Linked DNA regions of Methyloferula stellata AR4. The main gene of each other region encodes a partner of the protein of the gene in region 2 in a complex. Links are inferred from orthologs where the notes say so. Each region holds a gene or a part of one and is shown on either strand. Other genes may lie near its edges.

Region 1 (3,212 bases), 1.5 Mb from region 2 along the record:
TTCGATGCCAAGGTCCCGCAAATCAATATCAGCGGGCGCGGCACCTTATCTTCGAAATCCGCCATGGCCTGGCCCAGCACGCGGCCGCCATCTTCATTATGGCCGCCGTCGAGCCAAATGTCGGCACCTTCCGGCGCGAGATCCACCACCTCGCCTTTCGTGAGATGCTGCAGCCGCGCCGGCCATTGCGCCTGTGTCATGCCCTTCTCGAAGGCCTCGACCGGCAGATCAAGATTGAGGCGGCGCAAAGTCGCGATAGCCGCCGCTGCATTATTATATTGATGCCGGCCCGGAAGCCGCGGCAGCGGCAGATCGAGCAAGCCGTCGGTATCCTCGTAGATCAGCCGGCCGTTTTCCTCGCGCCCCGTATAATCCTGTCCGGCGACCCAATAAGGCGCGCCGATGCGCAGCGCCTCGCGTTCGAGCACGGCGAGCGCATCCTCCTGCTGCGTGCTGAACACGGCGGGCGCGCCCGCCTTCAAGATACCCGCCTTCTCATAAGCGATCTTCTCGACCGTGAAGCCCAGATATTCCGGATGATCGAAGGAGACCGGCGTGATCGTGGTCGCCGCCGGATGCGCGATGACATTGGTCGCATCGATGCGTCCGCCGAGGCCGACTTCGAGCAGCAGAAAATCAGCCTTGTGCTCGCTGAAGATCTTGAACGCCGCCGCCGTCGTGATCTCGAAGAAGGTGATCGGCAGGCCCTTGTTGAGCTTCTCGCAATCGGTCAAAGCCGCTGCGAGCTCGACATCGCCGACAAGCCGTCCGCCGCCTTCATGCGCGAGCCTGATGCGCTCGTGAAAGCGCACGAGATGCGGCGACGTATAGACATGCACGCCCTTGCCCGCCGCTTCCAGGATCGCGCGCATGAAGGCGATCGTCGAGCCCTTGCCATTGGTGCCGGCCACATGGATGACCGGCGGCAGGCGCTCTTGCGGCGATCCCATATCCTTGAGCAGCCGCTCGATCCGGCCGAGCGACAGGTCGATCTTCAACGGATGCAGAGATAGAAGACGCGAAAGGATCGAGTCCCAATGATCCATCAATTATCCTTAGCCGCGCTCTTTACGCAGCTTCCGCGGCATGCGGCTGCGTGAGCAATCCGCAGAGCCGCGCGAGGGTTGCACGCAGATCATGGCGCTTGACGACCATGTCCACCATGCCATGCGCTTCGAGATATTCCGCCTTCTGGAATCCGTCCGGCAGGGTTTCGCGGATCGTCTGTTCGATGACGCGCGCGCCGGCAAAGCCGATGACGGCGCCGGGTTCGGCGATATGAATATCGCCCAGCATCGCATAAGACGCCGTGACGCCGCCCGTCGTCGGATTGGTGAGCACGACGATATAGGGCAGCTTCGCCGCGCGCAGGCGCTGCACAGCGACCGTCGTGCGCGGCATTTGCATCAGCGAGAACATGCCTTCCTGCATGCGCGCGCCGCCGGACGCCGTGAAGATGATGAAAGGCAGTTTGCGCTGCACCGCCGTCAACATGCCGGTGACGATAGCTTCGCCCGCCGCCATGCCGAGCGAGCCGCCGAGAAAGTCGAAATCCTGCACCGCCGCGATCACCGGGATCGTTTCGATCTTGCCCGCCGTCACCGTCACGCAGTCGGGCGTGCTGGTCTTCAGGCGGTTTTCCTTCAAGCGATCGGTATAGCGCTTCACGTCCTTGAACTTGAGCGGATCAAGCGGCACCTCCGGCGTCGCGATCACCTCGTAATGCGCATCGTCATAGAGCGCGCCGAGCCGCGCCTTCGCCGGCATGCGCATATGATAGCCGGAGCCCGGCACGACGAAGAGATTGGCTTCGAGATCCTTGTGAAACACAAGCTCGCCGCTCTCGGGGCATTTCACCCAGAGGTTTTCCGGCGTCTCGCGGCGCAGGAAGGACCGGATCTTCGGCGGAACCACATTCGCGATCCAATTCATCGCAACCTCGGTTTTCGGTCTTGGAGTTTCAGCCAATTTACGAGCCTCTAAGTCTGGGCGCCCTCGCCCTTCGATGCTTCGACCCTTCGAGACGCCGCTTTCAGCGGCTCCTCAGGGTGAGGGCGTTGGTCATATAAGGCATCCCCTCACCCTGAGGAGCATGCGCAGCATGCGTCTCGAAGGGTCGGGATCATGCTCTTATTTACCGCATGATCTATCCGAAAAGTCGGGCCAACTTTTCAGGACCAAACGTCACGCCAACTCTCTCTTCGCGCTCTTCACGCCCTCGGCGATCTCGCGCACCAGCGACGTCACCGCCTCGACCGTCTTGCCCGTCGCTTTATTGTCGGCATCGAGCGAAGCCCGCAACACCTCCACAATGGCCGAGCCGACGACGACGCCATCGGCCTCGCGCGCGATCGCCGCGGCGCTTTGCGCATTCTTCACGCCGAAGCCGACGGCGACCGGCAGATCCGTATGGCCCTTGATCCGGCGCACCGCCGAAGCGACCTGATTATAATCCGGCACCGCCGCGCCGGTAATGCCGGTGATCGAGACATAATAGACGAAACCGGACGTATGCGCGAGCACAGTCGGCAGGCGCTTGTCGTCGGTCGTCGGCGTCGCGAGACGGATGAAGGCAAGCCCCGCTTCGAGTGTCGGCAAGCAAAGCTCACGGTCTTCCTCGGGTGGCAGATCGACGACGATGAGCCCATCGACGCCCGCCGCCTTGGCATCGGTCAGAAAGCGCGCGACGCCGTAAATATAGATCGGGTTGTAATAGCCCATTAGCACGATCGGCGTCGCTTCATCGCTGCGCCGGAAATCGGCGACGAGCGTCAGAACCTTGGCGAGCGTCGTGCCTGCGTGCAGCGCGCGCAGGCCCGCCTGCTGGATCGCCGGGCCGTCCGCCATCGGATCGGTGAAGGGCATGCCGACTTCGATCACATCGGCGCCCGCCTTCGGCAGCGCGGTGAGGATTTCGAGCGACGTGGCGAGATCCGGGTCCCCCGCCATCACGAAAGTGACGAGCGCGGCGCGGCCCTCCGCCTTGAGGGTTTGAAATCTTTGGTCAATCCGGGTCGGCATGGGGGTGGGTTAGCATAGCGGGGGGCAAGGGGGAAGGGGAGGCACCAAGACGCGTCGAGCCGCCGAGGTTCCGGCTCTTTGTCGTAAGTTAGTTCAAAGTAACAAATGCAGATAGAAGTAATTAGTGCAAGCGTACCGCGATCGCCTCAATCCACTCGCGAACCTCATTCCGCGACGTTCCACCATCTTGG
Region 2 (3,308 bases):
GCGCCCATGCACGATTAGCTTGCCGACGAGCGAGTCGTAATTGGGCGGAATCGTATAGCCCGCATAGACCGCGCTATCGACCCTGACGCCCAATCCGCCTGGCGGATGATAATGCGTGATCTTGCCGGGCGAGGGCCTAAAGGTCGAAGGATGTTCCGCATTAATGCGGCATTCGATGGCATGGCCCTGCAGTACCACTTGGTCCTGGGTGATCGACAGCGGCGAGCCCGCCGCGATCTTGATCTGCTCGTTGACGAGATCGAAGCCGGTGATCATTTCGGTCACCGGATGCTCGACCTGGATGCGGGTGTTCATTTCAATGAAGTAGAATTTGCCGTCTTCGTAGAGAAACTCGATCGTGCCGGCGCCGGCATAGGCAAGCTCGCGCATGGCGGCGGCGCAGATCTCGCCGATTTCGGGCCGCTGCGCATCGTTCAAGGCAGGCGAGGGGCCTTCTTCCCAGACTTTCTGATGCCGCCGCTGCAGCGAGCAATCGCGCTCGCCGAGATGGATCGCATGGCCGCGTCCGTCGCCGAGCACCTGGACTTCGATATGGCGCGGCCGTTCGAGATATTTTTCGAGATAGACGGTATCGTCGCCAAAGGCCGCCTTCGCTTCGGTGCGCGCGGTCTCAAGGGCCGAGGAGAGATCATCGGCCGAATGCGCCACTTTCATGCCGCGTCCGCCGCCCCCCGCCGCCGCCTTCACGAGCACCGGATAGCCGATATCCTTGGCGATGCGCAGGGCTTCCTTGTCGTCGGTAATGCCGCCTTCCGAGCCCGGCACGCAGGGAATGCCAAGACGCATGGCCGTGCGCTTGGCTTCGATCTTATCGCCCATCAGGCGGATATGATCGGCCTTGGGACCGATGAAAGCGATGTGGTGCTCTGCCAGAATATCGGCGAAGCGGGCGTTCTCGGACAAGAACCCATAGCCCGGATGAACCGCTTCGGCGCCGGTGATCTCGCAGGCGGCGAGGATCGAGGGAATGTTGAGGTAAGAATCCCGCGCGGGCGGCGGGCCGACGCAGACGGATTCGTCGGCAAGCTTCACATGCATCGCCTCCTCATCGGCCGTCGAATGGATGGCGACGGTCGCGATACCGAGTTCCTTGGCGGCGCGCAGGATGCGCAAGGCGATTTCGCCGCGATTTGCGATGAGGATCTTGTCGAACATGTCCTACTGGTTATTTCATTATCCCGGAGCGGGAAAGGTCCGGGTTCGTCCGGCAGTTGAGTGAAGCGATTTTGGTCGGTTTCAGCCTGGGGCGCCAACCCTCTCCCCTTGGGGGAGAGGGTGGTCGGCGGAGCCGACCGGGTGAGGGGTGATAAGAAAACATAACCCCTCATCCGGCTTGCTTCGCAAGCCACCTTCTCCCGCAAGGGGAGAAGGAACACCCCGCCGCTTGCGCCTGACCTTCACTCAATGACCATCAGCGGCTGACCATATTCGACCGGCTGGCCGTCCTCGACCAGAATGCTGATCACGGTTCCGGCGCAGGGCGCGATGATTTCATTGAATGTCTTCATCGCCTCGACCAGCAGAATCTTGTCGCCAGCCTTCACATTGGTGCCAAGCTCGACGAAAGGCGCCGCCTGCGGCGAAGCGCGGCGATAGGCCGTTCCGACCATGGGCGACTTGACCGTGCCGGCACTTTCCGGCTTGGGCGCCGACGCTGCAGGTTCGGCTGCGGCTGCGGCAGGCTGCTGGACGGCTGGCTGGACCGCGACAGGTGGTCCGAAATTGCGCGCCACGCGTATGGCGAAATCGCCATTCTGGATTTCGATCTCGCTGAGGTTCAGGCGCGTTGCGATCTCGCCCAGCTTTTCGACGAGGCGCGTGTCGACGGCGCCCGGCGCCTGTCCTTTATCCGTATCCGGCCGCTCCTTCATGTCTCAACTCTCGCTTTTGGCCATATCGGCGAAGATCGCCGTGAGGGCGAGCTCGTAGCCGAGCGCCCCAAGACCCATGATGATGCCGCGTGCCGCGCCGGATATAAAAGAATGGTGACGATAGGATTCACGGGCGTGAATGTTGGAAAGATGCACTTCGATCACTTTGGCATTGGTGCCCTTGATAGCATCGATCAAGGCGATCGACGTATGCGAATAGGCACCGGCATTGATGATGATAGGGTCTCCGGCCTTGCCTGCTTCCTGAATCCAGGTGACGAGCTCGCCTTCGTGGTTCGATTGGCGGAACTGGAGAGCGACGCCATGCGTCTTGCAGATCGCGGCCAATTTCGCCTCGATATCGGCAAGCGTCTGGGTCCCATAGGTCTCCGGTTCGCGCGAGCCAAGGAGGTTGAGATTGGGTCCATTGAGGACGTGGATCGTTTTGGTCATTCGTTTTGAGCCGCGTCGGTGGATTTTACTGGAAACGAGCGCTGGAGGCTGTCCGAAGGAGGCGGGAAGCCGCCCTTCGAAAGGGCGGCCCATGCTCTAGCCGGGTTCTTTGGATGAGAAAAGCCTCGGCCGTGGCAAAACGCGGCCTTTTCCAGGTTTCTAATCGGCACGGCGCCGTTTTTTAACAAATGCCGCAGTGCGGTAAAGCCAAGGGCAGGACGCGCCGCAGCCTAAAGCGCGATCTATGGCCTTCGGTCGCGATCGGCTTTACGAGCAGGCGGCCTTGCCGCATTTGCGGACATTGTCGAGTTTCGCCTTCAATTGATCGTAGCCGACGGCGCCGACGATCACTTCGCCGCCGATCACATAGGACGGCGTCCCGTTCATCATGAGCCCTTTGGCGAGCTGATCGTTTTCGTCGATTCCCTCTTTTACGCTCGGCGCGATGGAATCCTTGTTCAGCTTGTCCATGTCGGCGCCGAGGTCCTTGGCGACGGCGAGCGCCTGTGCCTTGCCGACCGGGCCGCGCGAACCCAGGAGTTTTTGATGAAATTCCCAGAATTTGTCGCCCTTGAATTGATTGCGCGCGGCGGCCGCGATCGCCGCGGCCTCGATCGAGCCGGGCGAGAGGATCGGCAGATCCTTCAGCACCACGCGAAGGTCGGGGTTGTCCTTCATGAGCCGCGCCAGATCCTCCATGGCATGTTTGCAATAGCCGCAATTGTAATCGAAGAACTCGATCAGCGTGACCTTGCCGTTCGGGTTGCCGATCACCGCCTGGTTTTGCGACGTATAGAGCGGGCTTTCCTGATCGGAGAGGGCCTTTTCGCGTTTCAGGCTTTGCGCAACCTCTTCGCGGCGTTCCAATTCCGTGATCGCATCGCGCAGCACCTCCGGATTTTCCAGAAGATAGTTTTTGATGATCGATTGGATTTCGACCTTTTGCGGGTCTGAGAAACTCTC

What was found.
Region 1: the proteins of accB (region 2) and accD are in contact, whole or in part, in a solved structure (PDB 8UXZ), measured with the Escherichia coli proteins. The link is inferred for Methyloferula stellata AR4 from one-to-one orthologs.

The regions. Positions count from the first base shown.
Region 1 is NZ_ARWA01000001.1:1,895,545-1,898,756, reverse strand. What follows is about bases 1-2,892. They hold accD (acetyl-CoA carboxylase, carboxyltransferase subunit beta), read right to left. Parts: upstream 1,933-2,892; coding sequence 1,069-1,932; downstream 1-1,068. Other genes in these bases: trpA (tryptophan synthase subunit alpha), read right to left, coding at 2,185-2,892; A3OQ_RS0109335 (bifunctional folylpolyglutamate synthase/dihydrofolate synthase), read right to left, coding at 1-1,046. Also shown: more of trpA, read right to left, coding at 2,893-3,021; A3OQ_RS21900 (ATP-binding protein), read right to left, coding at 3,143-3,212.
Region 2 is NZ_ARWA01000001.1:3,347,661-3,350,968, reverse strand. What follows is about bases 156-3,143. They hold accB (acetyl-CoA carboxylase biotin carboxyl carrier protein), read right to left. Parts: upstream 1,893-3,143; coding sequence 1,419-1,892; downstream 156-1,418. Other genes in these bases: A3OQ_RS0116500 (DsbA family protein), read right to left, coding at 2,613-3,143; aroQ (type II 3-dehydroquinate dehydratase), read right to left, coding at 1,896-2,345; accC (acetyl-CoA carboxylase biotin carboxylase subunit), read right to left, coding at 156-1,176. In the rest of the region: more of accC, read right to left, coding at 1-155; more of A3OQ_RS0116500, read right to left, coding at 3,144-3,308. UniProt on the Escherichia coli protein: This protein is a component of the acetyl coenzyme A carboxylase complex; first, biotin carboxylase catalyzes the carboxylation of the carrier protein and then the transcarboxylase transfers the carboxyl group to form malonyl-CoA.